DNA from 3 places in the Shewanella halifaxensis HAW-EB4 genome. Region 2 is predicted to be linked to each of the others. Evidence: predicted binding sites of a transcription regulator. Region 2 holds the regulator's gene; each other region holds the start of a gene.

Region 1 (4,296 bases), 2.3 Mb from region 2:
AAATAAGCATGATTTAATTAAACTTAATGAATCAGAACCTACATTGATTAGCATTTAATCAAAGGAATGTCTTTCCAGCGTGTAGTGTATTGCGGAGTCAGCATGTCTCTGCGCATTCCCCATTTCTGCGATATACCTTGGGCAGCGAGAAACAACGTGTCAGTACCGTACTTGGCGTTGATTTTATCCAAGACCAGCATTTTACTTGGATTTCTACCGCCTTCAAATAAATCTCCTTGCAGATTGGCTTCACTACACAAGTTAATGAGTCCAACGCCGATTTTGTAATAACGAATAGCGGGATTAAATCTAACCATTGCAGCCTGAGTTGCAGCTTCAATGAGTTCGCAAGTGTCATTTGTTGGGTATGCAAAATGGTGCAGATACTTAAACCCGCTTGGATGCTCATCAAAAGGTGAGTTTGACGCAAACACCAGCATGCTTTTACACAGTGAACCTTGAATTCTTGCTTTAGCGGCTGCAGTTGAAGCGTGTTTACTTAATGCTTGGCATAATGAAGGTAAATCAGTCACTCTGTTGCCAACACTGCGAGTTGAAAATATCTGTTTCTTGTCAGCTCTTGCTTCATCCCAAGTCTTGCACACTTCACCGTTTAGTTCTCTTACAGTTCGTTCAAGTTCAATACTGAATTGCTTTCTGGCGATGCCGGCTTTCATTTGCGACAACGCATAGGCATTGTGAATATTCATTGCTGCGAGCCTTTTGGCTATGCGGCCACCGACGCCCCAGACATCATCGGTTTTCATCGTTTTTAAAATTGCTGAACGTTGCTCATTGTTAGTAATGGCACAAACGCCATTATAACCAGGGAGTTTTTTTGCAGCATGATTAGCGACTTTGGCTAAGGTCAGTGTCTCACCAATTCCAACACAAACAGGCAACCTTGTTTCTTTCCAAACGGCGCGCCTAAGTTTTAATGCGTGCTCAGTTAGGCATGGTATAGCGGGGTAACAGTGCTTAAACGATAAAAAAGACTCATCAATGCTGTAGATATGCTGCTGTGGGGCAAAGCGGCCAATCACCTCCATCATAGATGCAGATAAAGAGCCGTAAAGCTCATAGTTTGAAGACAACGCGATAATACCTTTTTGCTCACACAGCCTTTTGGCTTCAAAGTAAGGACCGAACTTTTTAATTCCCGCTTCTTTCGCCAATCTGTTGGCCGCAACAATACAACCATCATTATTACTCAACACGATAATAGGGCGGTTACGCCATTCAGGCCTAAAAACCTGTTCAGCACTGCAATAGAAAGAATTGGCATCGACAAGCGCATACATGATTAATCATTCTCAAGAATAGGGCTTTTACGATTACAGCGTATTGAGCGTATAACGACGCCTTCTACACTAAATGTATCGTGTTCGAGAATAGGCGTGCTCATGTGTGCTTCGTTAGCAGACAAAAGCAATCGATTTACTTTATCGATAATCTTGCACACAAATGAGCCATTGTAGTTAGCAACGATAATGTCTTGATTGCGAACATCAACATGCCTATCAACAATCAAGATATCGCCATCAAAAATGCCAACACCTTCCATGGAGTCACCATTGGCGAGCCCAATGAACGTTGAGCTTGGGTGTTCAATCAATAATTCATCAAGACTAAGTGGAAGCTGTCTATAGTCGGTAGCAGGGGACTCAAACCCTGTGATACCAGCACTGGCGGAAATCGGGATAATATTCATTCAAAAACAACAGGCACTGTATTTTTATACAGTATAGCGTTTTTTAGTTGATAGTCACAATAAAGTTTGCAGGTAACTCAGGCTAAACATTCAGGAATCGGGCGTATAAGACGTTTTTGACAAAATCATTCAGAATAAATTTTGCCCAAGTCTGTCTACTTTCGAGTTAGGGAGCTCAACGCTAACTAACTTAAGCCCCATTCCGCGTTGGCAACTAGGAAGAACTGCTTCACAGTTGGTAGTTCAAACGCCCTATTAAATTAAGCAACTAAATTGATAGCAGTCACATCCAATCTTAGATAATGCATAGTAGAATGAAGAGTCACCTATTTGGGGTATGTGCATGTTTAAGAACATAAAGTCTATAAAAAACTTCGGTATCTTCAAGGATGCCAACACTAACGCTGGTCAACCTTTCTATCAATTTAACTTATTCTATGGTTTTAATTATTCTGGAAAGACCACGCTTTCACGTGTTTTCCTTGCAATGCAGCTTGGTGAAATACCAGAAGGCTTCACAGGGGCATCTTTTGAAGTCGATTGTCACGAAGCTAGCTCTATCAAGAGTAACAACTTACAAAAAGTAGAAAACCTACGTGTTTTCAATTCAGATTACATCGCTAAAAACGTTAATTTTGATGAATCAAGCGTCAGCCCTGTGTTGATCGTAGGTGAACGTAACATCGAACTAGAAACAGAACTTCAAGGATTGGAAGAGGTTATCCCTACAAAGGAAGTTAATCGAGATCAAAACACAGGATTCGCAGCAAGCAAAGAAAAAGAAAAAAACAATCGTTTAACTGAAGTAGGTCGAAACGTTGCGGTATTGAGTATTCTAGGTCGGTCTACATTCAACGCTTCAAGCGTAAGAACCATGCTTGCATCTGCTGAAGCAAGTCATGATCTAACACCAGAACAAATGAGTGCTTACATTGATACAGCGAGAGCCAGTGCTGTATCAAGCGTACCTAAAGTTAAACTTAGCACCCCAGAAATGAAAGATATTTTGGGTGAAATTGAATCAATCATGGCGACCTCAGTAACACAGACAACTATTGCAGAGTTGGATGCAGATAAAAGCCTTAGAAGTTGGGTTGAAGAAGGGATAGAGCGTAACGCTGGACACACCACCTGCCAGTTCTGTCACAACACGATTAGTCAGGCAAGAATTGATGAGTTAAATGCATATTTTTCGGAAGCGTACAAAGACCTTAGCCAAAGGATTGATGTTGCTATCGCTTCGGTTCAATCACAAGCATTCACATCAAGTATTCCAGATACCAGTCAACTTTATCCAGATCTACAGAAAGGTTTTGACGAATTAAGAATACAAATCCAGCCAATCGATGACTCTGTCGAAGAACTAAAAACGTCACTGGTTAAGTTACTTACTGACAAGAAAGAGCACATGTCTGAGGTACTTCCATTTAACGCATCAGACTATCCTTTACCGTTAGTTACAGACTTGATGGAGCAGTTCAACGCACCAATAACTGCGCACAATGAGCGTGCTGTTAACCACTCTACAGAGCAACGTCAGGCTATTGAAGCAATCAAGCGTCACTATGTGTACCAAGAAACACAGAACTACGATCACCCGCAAGCACAGCTTGATATACAAGCGTTTAAAGATGCTGCTGTCACCGCACAAAACGAGATCAACGCTAATCAGGCACGTATCGATGCGATAAAGGCTGAACTTAATAACACTAAACAGGGAGCGCATAGTCTAAACGACAACTTGCGACAGTATTTCGGTAAGACTGATATAAAGATTAAGCCTGTAGGTGCTACATATAAATTCATGCGTGAAGATCGAGAGGCAAAGCACTTATCTGATGGTGAACGTACTGCAATAGCATTTGCGTACTTCATTACACAGTTAGAAGATGAATCCTTAAATGGGATCAAACCTATCGTGTATTTGGATGATCCGATCTGTAGCCTTGATTCAAACCACATTTATAACGTTCTTGGCATTATCAAAAGTAAACTAGGTCATGAGCACGTAGAACAGCTTTTCATTTCTACGCATAACTTTGAGTTCTTCAACTTAGTAAAAACGTGGTTGTCCCATTTCAGTAGAACTAAGACGGGCACAGCAAAGAGAGCACAGTTCTTCTTAGTTAATCGTACAGGCGACCAATCTAAGATTGACCCATTACCTAAGCTACTTAAAGACCACAGATCCGAGTATGCTTACTTGATCAGCAAGGTTAAAGAAGCTGTAGAACGACCAGAGAATTGTGATTCTATTGCAGTGCAGTCGTACGTAAGAAAGATACTGGAAGTGTACTTTTCGTTCCGATTCAATCTGACTGAGTTCAGGGGTAACGGTAAAGACCAGATAGCACCTAATCTACTGAAAGATATTGAAGGTGCGGAAGTTAAAGCAAATACTTTGTATGAATACATGAATGAAAAATGCCATGCTAAGTCAATGGAGCTAGGCGTTCAGTTCCCCGAAGCTGTGCAGCCGCAGTTAACTAACGCATGGGAGATCATTACAAACGCCTTAGAAACGAACGACAAGCCACACTATGACGCATATTATGCCTAACTCTAGGGAATCACGTCATTTGTTT
Region 2 (4,296 bases):
CGTGATTAGCCAGGCATCGAAATCCTCTTCCGATACTGCTTCGACCACAATCGGCATAAAGCCGTGGTCTTTACCGCAGAGCTCGGCGCATTGACCTCGATAGGTGCCGGGCTTGTCGATGCGGGTCCATGCCTCATTAATAAATCCCGGATTGGCATCCTTTTTGACTGCAAAAGCGGGTACCCACCAAGAGTGGATAACGTCTTCGGAGGTCATTAAGAAGCGCACTTTGCGGTTGATAGGTAGAACCAGTGGTTTATCAACCTCTAGCAGGTAGTTTTCGCCTTTGGTTTCATCGCCTATTATCTGTTCCCTAGGTGTCGATAATAGGCTGAAGAACTCAATATCTTGATCGAAATAGCTGTAATGCCATTTCCACTGTGAGCCAGTAATCTTGATGGTGAGATCGGCGTTGCTCGGATCTTCCATTGCAATCAAGGTTTTGGTTGCAGGAATAGCCATGACTATAAGAATAATAAAAGGTACTACAGTCCAAAGGATCTCGACTTTAGTACTTTCATGAAAGTTGGCGGCGACAGCGCCTTTTGATTTGCGGTGGTTGATCATGGCGTAAATCATGATGCCAAAAACCACGATGCCAATAGCGCAGCAGATGTACAGAATAACCATGTGAAGGCTGTAAATTCGCCCACTGATCTCCGTAACACCCTCTGTCATATTCAGTGGCATTTCTGATGCAAAAAGTACGGGCGAAAATAGTAACGCCAGCACACAATACAACAATTGCTTCACTAGACTTCTCCTCTGTCGACAAGACAAAGAAGAGTCACACAGTAAGTCTCTGCTCTATGTAAACTCTTCAGTTCCCAAAAAAGCAACGATGACTTCAAAGTGCGCGAGTGGCTTGCCTATCGAGTCGCTAAAAATAGGTTTGCGACAAAGGCTATTGTATTTCAGTGATGTTCACTGCAGATGTAACCACGTTGGCACTTACGGCTGAAATATATCAGGTCGATCTCAGTCTAAACTTCCAGTTGGGCTTCAAACCGTGGAGCCAGACCAACGACTAAAATCGCTCAGATATAACAAAATATCGTTGTTATTACGTATATCGTTGTTATTACTTATTAACTTACTTGATGAATAAAAATTGATCAAGATCACTTTTTGATTCATTTGCTTAGTATAGGCGATAAAAAAGCTCTCGATTGAGAGCCTTAGGTTTTTAGCAAAGAAATAATGTATTAGAAAGATGGGCTGACAGCTCCGTTAGTGAACGGCACCGAACAGGGCGGCTTGAGCAAAAGTCTTATCCTGCATATTCATTGTGCAAATTGGTAAGTGACTACTCGTATTTTTATTAGCACTTTCAATCGAATTTTCAATAATAATGCCGGCTGCTCGTGCGCTTTTGGCAACGATTTGTAGGCGTCGACTATCACGCGCATCTAATGAATTAGTCCAAGTGATCACTGCACTAGAGGTTCCACTCATTAATGCTTTTTCCATCGCCCAAAGTGTTTCCACTTCATCTTTAGCATGCACCAGTAAAATACGATCCATTCTAACGCCTGCAGCGGCTAGCATCTGCTTGTAACCAATATTTGGCGGACTGATAAGCACTATCCAACGGCCTTGTTGGCTCAGTTGTGAAAGCTGAGCACTAATCTGATTAAGCTCGTCACGTCCTTGAGTTTGCGTCACCATAGTGGTGATCTCATTACCTGCGCTACTCACCATGCTAGTCGATGGCATATCTTGCCATAGTCCTGGGTGGCGAGGGCTAGTGCCCATCAGTTTGTTCATTGCCAGTCTCCATTACGGATCACACCAACGGCTAAACCTTCAATACTTAAGCTTTGGTTCGCTAGATCCACTTCAATTGGTGAATACTCTTCGTTCTCTGCATGTAAGAAAACTTTGTTGCCTTTCTTCTCGAAACGCTTGACGGTAACATCATCTTCGACGCGAGCGACTACTATTTGGCCGTTGCGAGCCTGCTGTATCTTATGAACGGCTAGCAGGTCACCTTCGAGTATGCCAATGTTCTTCATACTGTCACCACGGACTCTGAGTAAGAAGTCTGCTGATGGCTTGAACATGGCTGGGTCCACTTTATAGTGTTGCTCTACATGTTCTTGAGCAAGAATCGGTTCACCTGCGGCAACTTGGCCGATAAGGGGTAAACCTAAATCTGCATCTTCGGTGTTTTCTTGGGTTAACTTAATACCGCGAGACGTACCCGGCATAATTTCAATGCAGCCTTTCTTGGCTAAGGCTTTTAAATGCTCCTCAGCAGCGTTGGCTGATTTAAAACCCAAACGTCTTGCGATCTCAGCGCGGGTTGGCGGCATGCCTGTGTCTGCAATATTACGTTTGATTAGCTCTAAAATTTCAGCTTGGCGCGGTGTAAGTGGTCTCATGGTTAACCCTGTCTTTCTATACAGTACCTGTCAGTATATACAGTAATTTTTCGAGTGCAAGTAATAACCAGTTATATTGTTTTGCAAGTGTGGGATCCAGTTTCAAATGAAATAAATCCGGCGATATGAAACTCAATCTTTGACGGCATCTGTGACTAATCAGTGTATTGCATTGCCTTTAGTTTGAAATGGCTAGTTTTGGCTTTGTGATTTTCTAATCTCAGTTTTTAAATATAAATAGTATTTTGGGGGGAATTAGGATTTTAAGCGTGGCTAAACAAAATATAAAAAATGGTGCCATAGGGCACCATTTTTTATTGTCATAACTCAAATGTCTATTGGCGCGTTATACCAATCAGTATAAGAAGTTGATTTACTCAGAGTGTTTTTGGCAAACTAATTCAAGGCGAATGGATGACATAATGGTTGTTCCCTTATGAGTTTATTCAACGCAGAAGTAGGCAGCCAAAAACACTCCTTACAGGCGAGTTTTAGCGGTTCTGATGCTGTGACTCTTAAGGAACAAGAGGGAGCTTAAACGTAGAATAACTATGCTCTTCACTCGCAGCCTTGCCTCAGAGCCGCTAAACTCTCGCTGAGCGATCAAATCTTTATACTGGTTGGTATTATACCGCTGCCATCATCGCCTTGTAGCGACAATCATCCTCATACATCTGCTGAAATACCTGGTACTTCGCATCATAAAAGCGCTTGCTCTTATCGGCCGTTGGCGTCACCGTTTTACCGATGCGGCTCATGGCATTCATCGCATCCGGAATAGAGTCAAAGCCCCCCCCTGCGACAGCGCCTAACATAGCAGAACCTAATAATACGGCTTCGCTCTCTTCTGACAGCAACATGGCGCACCCTGTGGCATTGGCATGCTCTTGAATAAAGACTGGATTCTTAGTACCACCGCCACAAGCCATGATGGTGTCGATGGCATAACCTGACTTGTTCATCTCTTCGATAATATGTCGTGTTCCCAAGGCAATGGCTTGCACTGTGGCTAAATATTGCAGCGCCATATCATCCAAGGTGACGCCCATACTCAAGCCTGTCATGGTGCCGGTTAAATGCGGGTTGGCCCTTGGGGAGCGGTTACCATTAAAATAGGGCAGCACATGGCGATCACGAGTCAAGAAGGCGATATCTTCCTTGCTTCCGGCAAGATTGAGTAACCGATCGTTTAATAGCTGATAGATGGTGATCCCAGCCGCTTTAGCTTGCTCAACGGCCTGTGCATTATAAGGATGGGCATTAATAATATGATCAATCAGCACACCTGTTGCAGATTGGCCGCCTTCATTAAGCCAGAGACCAGGGATCATTGCGCTATAATATGCGCCCCAGATGCCGTCGATAAAGCGAGCGGTCTTTGATACCGCCATATGGCAAGTCGATGTACCACCAATCAAGGCCAATCGCTTATTAAAATCTGCCGCCTCACCGCTCATTCCAGCCGCACCTAATATGCCAATCCCGCCAGCATGGGCATCGATAATCGAGGTCGCCACCTTAGTGCCTGTCAGTAGTCCTAGCTCGGCTGCGGCCTGCGCCGTTAGACCATTGCCGATAGCCTCGCCCATGGGACGAATATCGCTACCAATAATGCGAGCGTCATCTTGCAGCAGTTCGCCTAACCCTATGGTGTTAAAGTAATCTTTATCCCATTTACTTTCGTGACCCAGATAGGTCCACTTGCACACGGTAGAGCACAAAGAGCGGCTGTTTTCATTGGTTGCCTTCCAGGTGAGAAAGTCTGGTAGATCGAAGAAGTAACCCGCCTTTGCCCAGGTAGAAGGCATATTTTCTTTCAGCCACAGTAATTTAGGTGTTTGCATCTCGGGAGAGATATGGTTACCCACAAAGGCTAGCACAGGATGTTTGCTGGCATTGATGCGCTCGGCCT
Region 3 (4,296 bases), 1.2 Mb from region 2:
TACGCCAATTTTCTTATTCCAAATTTCAAATGCTTCGTCATCTGTCTCATAGATGGTGACGCAAAGGCGCTCTTTCGGTAGCTTTAATTCTTCAGTAAGGAAAGTCCAAGCAAAGTGAATGGCTTCTTCTTTAAAATAATCACCAAAGCTGAAGTTACCTAACATTTCGAAGAATGTGTGGTGACGTGCAGTGTAGCCAACGTTATCTAAATCGTTGTGCTTACCGCCCGCGCGTACACAGCGCTGTGAAGACGTTGCACGAGAATAGCTACGCTTATCTGCACCCAAAAACACATCTTTAAACTGGTTCATACCCGCATTAGTAAATAGTAGTGTTGGATCGTTCGCTGGAACGAGAGAGCTACTATCAACTACCTGATGACCATTTGTGCGGAAATATTCCAAAAAAGCACTTCGCAGTGCTGCAGTGGTTTGATACATGAAACCGTCCTGAATTAGGTTGTGCAAATAGCCCTTAAAGAGCTGAGAGATAAATTTTTATGGATAGCATTATAAGCAGAGTCATGGCTAACAACCAGCCCTGTTGATACAAAACTGTGTCGCTAATAGATAAATTGCAGTGAGACTACAGCAAGAGTGCAGTAAGACAGGAGCGAAATCAGCTTAATCACTCGCCATTGCTTGTGTGCATAAGCAACCAAACAACGCAACAGACCTTGATGTCGTGATTATAAGGTAATGCTAATTACCAACTATCTAGAGCTGATTTCAGATAAAGTATTGCTTGAAGTTTGCCGAACAATGTTAGCTCAGGGGGGATTGAAGGGATAGGTGCGCTAGACAGAGTACAGCTTAGATGAAGTTTGGTCGTCACTTTTAGTTAGCAGCTATTAAAACAAAATCGCGGCGTGCTAATAGCACACCGCGATATTCACTATCCATTGCCAATATCTATTGCTAATTGCGACCCAGCCTTACAACGCTAGGTCACTTAACTAGCAAATTGGTCTTAAAAAACTTCGCCAGTCTCTAAGTCAACGTTGTCACCGGCTGTATCTGCAGCATCTGGAGCAATTTTCTCACCATTGCCTAACAGCATAGCGCGTAGTGTCGTTTCAATTTCGTCAGACACTTCAGGGTTTTCGATTAGGTATTTACCCGCGTTTGCACGGCCCTGACCAATCTTGTTACCTTTATAAGCATACCAAGCACCTGATTTTTCAATTAGTTTATGCTGTACACCAAGGTCAACTAGCTCGCCGGTACTGTTAATACCTTGTCCGTAAAGAATTTGGAACTCGGCTTGCTTGAATGGTGCAGCAATCTTGTTCTTAACCACTTTAACGCGGGTTTCGTTACCTATCACTTCTTCTCTATCTTTAATCGCACCAGTACGGCGGATATCTAAGCGAACTGAAGCGTAGAACTTAAGTGCGTTACCGCCAGTAGTCGTTTCAGGATTACCGAACATAACACCAATCTTCATACGAATTTGGTTAATAAAGATAAGCAGAGTATTTGACTGCTTAAGGTTACCCGCAAGCTTACGCATTGCTTGGCTCATCATACGCGCCGCAAGGCCCATGTGAGAGTCGCCAATCTCGCCTTCAATTTCAGCCTTTGGTGTCAAGGCTGCTACTGAGTCGACAACGATAACGTCAACTGCGCCGCTGCGTGTTAATGCATCACAAATTTCAAGAGCTTGTTCACCCGTATCAGGCTGAGAACAAAGTAGGTTGTCGATATCCACACCTAGCTTTTTCGCATAAATCGGGTCTAGTGCATGCTCAGCATCGATAAAGGCACAGGTTTTACCTTGCTTCTGAGCCGCTGCAATAACTTCTAGTGTCAGTGTAGTTTTACCTGATGATTCTGGACCGTAGATTTCAACGATACGACCCATAGGCAATCCGCCAGCGCCTAAGGCAACATCCAAAGATAATGAGCCAGTAGAAATCGTTTCTACGTCCATTGAACGGTCTTCGCCTAGCTTCATGATTGAGCCTTTACCAAACTGCTTCTCAATCTGGCTTAAAACTGCGTTCAGTGCTTTCTCTTTATTTGGATCTGTCTTCATTCTGATATCCTCTGGATCACAGTGCAACACGGTATGGGCACTGATTTATCATTAGGGTGATGACTCATTTAAGCCTTGGCTAGAGCCTCAATATGAAACTAGTATACTGTACAATCATACAGTATCAAGTGCTGTGTAAAAATATTTTATAAACACTACTAAATCAAAAGGTTGAAAGCTATGAGCATTTATATACTGTAATTTATTACTGAAACACGGTAAGAATTACGACTAAACTCGACAAAAAATTGGTAAGATTGGCTTCAATATTGTGTAAGGCGCTTTTAAGTGCCAAAGTGAATGACAGGCAAAACAAATCGATGACCGCTATTGATCCGCAAGGCTTAGAAAAACACACCCCTATGATGCGTCAATATCTGACGTTAAAAGCCCAACATCCTGACATGTTGCTCTTTTATCGAATGGGGGATTTCTATGAGCTCTTCTATGAAGATGCCAAAAGAGCTTCAGAACTACTTGGGATCTCATTAACCGCACGAGGAAAAAGTGGTGGTGACCCTATTCCTATGGCAGGCCTGCCCTATCATGCGGTTGAAGGTTATTTAGCGAAGTTAGTACAACTACGAGTATCAGTCGCGATTTGCGAACAGATTGGTGATCCTGCAACGTCTAAGGGACCGGTTGAACGTAAAGTGGTACGCATCGTTACCCCTGGTACCCTAACCGATGAAGCCTTACTCCAAGAAAGACAAGACAACTTACTTGCGGCGCTTTACCAAGGTAAAACAGGCTACGGTTATGCTACCTTAGATGTCGCATCGGGACGTTTTGTCATTACTGAACTTGCCAATACCGAAGCACTAGAAGCTGAGTTACAGCGGACAAACCCAGCAGAGCTCCTCTATAGTGAAGACTTCTCTGAGATGAGTCTAATTGCTGCAATAAATGGCACTCGCCGTCGACCAGAGTGGGAGTTCGATTACGATACTTGCCATCGATTATTGCTCAATCAGTTCGGCACGAAAGATTTAAAAGGCTTTGGTATCGAGGACGCTAGACTGTCACTCCAAGCTGCAGGCTGCTTGATGCAGTACGTCAAAGATACTCAACGTACCGCACTACCGCATATCAACTCGATTGTGCGTTTTAACCAATCTGACAGCATAGTGCTAGATGCTGCAACTCGTCGTAATCTAGAGTTAACAGTGAACTTGCAAGGCGGCCGAGAAAACACCCTCGCCTCCGTGCTCGATAACACCGTGACACCTATGGGGAGCCGCATGTTACAGCGCTGGCTCCATCAGCCGCTTCGCGACCATGACATTATTCGCGCAAGACAGGTCTCGATTGAAGAGTTACTAGGTAACGCTAACTATGAGATTCTATCGGAAGATCTTAAGGCCATCGGAGATATTGAGCGAATTACCACACGTATCGCACTGCGTAACGCTCGTCCTCGTGACTTTGCTCGCCTGCGTCAAGCGCTCGCATTATTACCTCAGTTGCAACAAACGCTAACTCAAGCTGCTGCTCCGCACCTTAAATATCTATCACAAGTGATTGGTGAATTCCCCGATGAACTCGAACTACTATCGCGAGCCGTAGTCGATAATCCTCCGATGCTTATTCGTGATGGTGGTGTGATCCGTGAAGGCTACAATGAAGAGCTCGACCAATGGCGTAAACTCAGTGAAGGCGCAACCGATTACCTTCACGAGCTTGAAGCGCGCGAGAAACAGCAAACCGGAATTTCAACATTAAAAGTCGGCTACAACCGTGTCCATGGCTATTATATCGAAGTCAGCCGCCGAGAATCTGACTTAGTTCCACTCAGTTACCAACGTAGACAGACACTAAAGAATACTGAACGCTATATTATACCAGAGCTTAAAGAGCACGAGGAAAAGGTATTATCTAGCCAAGGAAGAGCGTTAGCGCTTGAAAAACAGCTTTGGGAACAACTGTTTGATCTTATCTTGCCTAAATTACATGAGCTGCAAGATTTTGCGAGAGCCTCTGCTGAACTAGACGTGCTATGCAACTTTGCTGAACGTGCAGAGAGCCTAAACTATCACTGTCCTGACCTATCAACTGCTCCTGGGATCCAGATAGAAGCAGGTCGCCACCCAGTTGTAGAGCAAGTTAGCCAAAGCCCGTTTATTGCCAACCCTGTTACGTTAAACAATGAACGCAAGATGTTAATTGTGACCGGCCCCAATATGGGCGGTAAATCAACCTATATGCGTCAAGTTGCGTTAATAACCCTAATGGCACATATTGGGTGCTACGTGCCTGCA

Evidence for each region. Region 2 encodes LexA, which represses DNA repair genes until DNA is damaged. Its sites were predicted from a motif close to TACTGTATNNNNATACAGTA; they were not measured.
Region 1: SHAL_RS11405 (LexA family protein) is a predicted target of LexA. The motif match lies at 1,726-1,745, and genes of this name have one in related genera.
Region 3: recA (recombinase RecA) is a predicted target of LexA. The motif match lies at 2,143-2,162, and genes of this name have one in related genera.

What each region holds. Positions count from the first base shown of each region.
Region 1 is NC_010334.1:2,641,492-2,645,787, forward strand. Features, by position in the region: gene SHAL_RS11400 (Y-family DNA polymerase) at 48-1,301, opposite strand; gene SHAL_RS11405 (LexA family protein) at 1,304-1,711, opposite strand; gene SHAL_RS11410 (AAA family ATPase) at 2,055-4,271, shown strand.
Region 2 is NC_010334.1:308,960-313,255, forward strand. Features, by position in the region: gene coxB (cytochrome c oxidase subunit II) at 1-753, opposite strand, end outside; gene SHAL_RS01310 (cell division inhibitor SulA) at 1,231-1,767, opposite strand; gene lexA (transcriptional repressor LexA) at 1,764-2,384, opposite strand; gene SHAL_RS01320 (FGGY-family carbohydrate kinase) at 3,011-4,296, opposite strand, start outside.
Region 3 is NC_010334.1:1,495,446-1,499,741, reverse strand. Features, by position in the region: gene alaS (alanine--tRNA ligase) at 1-441, opposite strand, end outside; gene recA (recombinase RecA) at 971-2,038, opposite strand; gene mutS (DNA mismatch repair protein MutS) at 2,359-4,296, shown strand, end outside.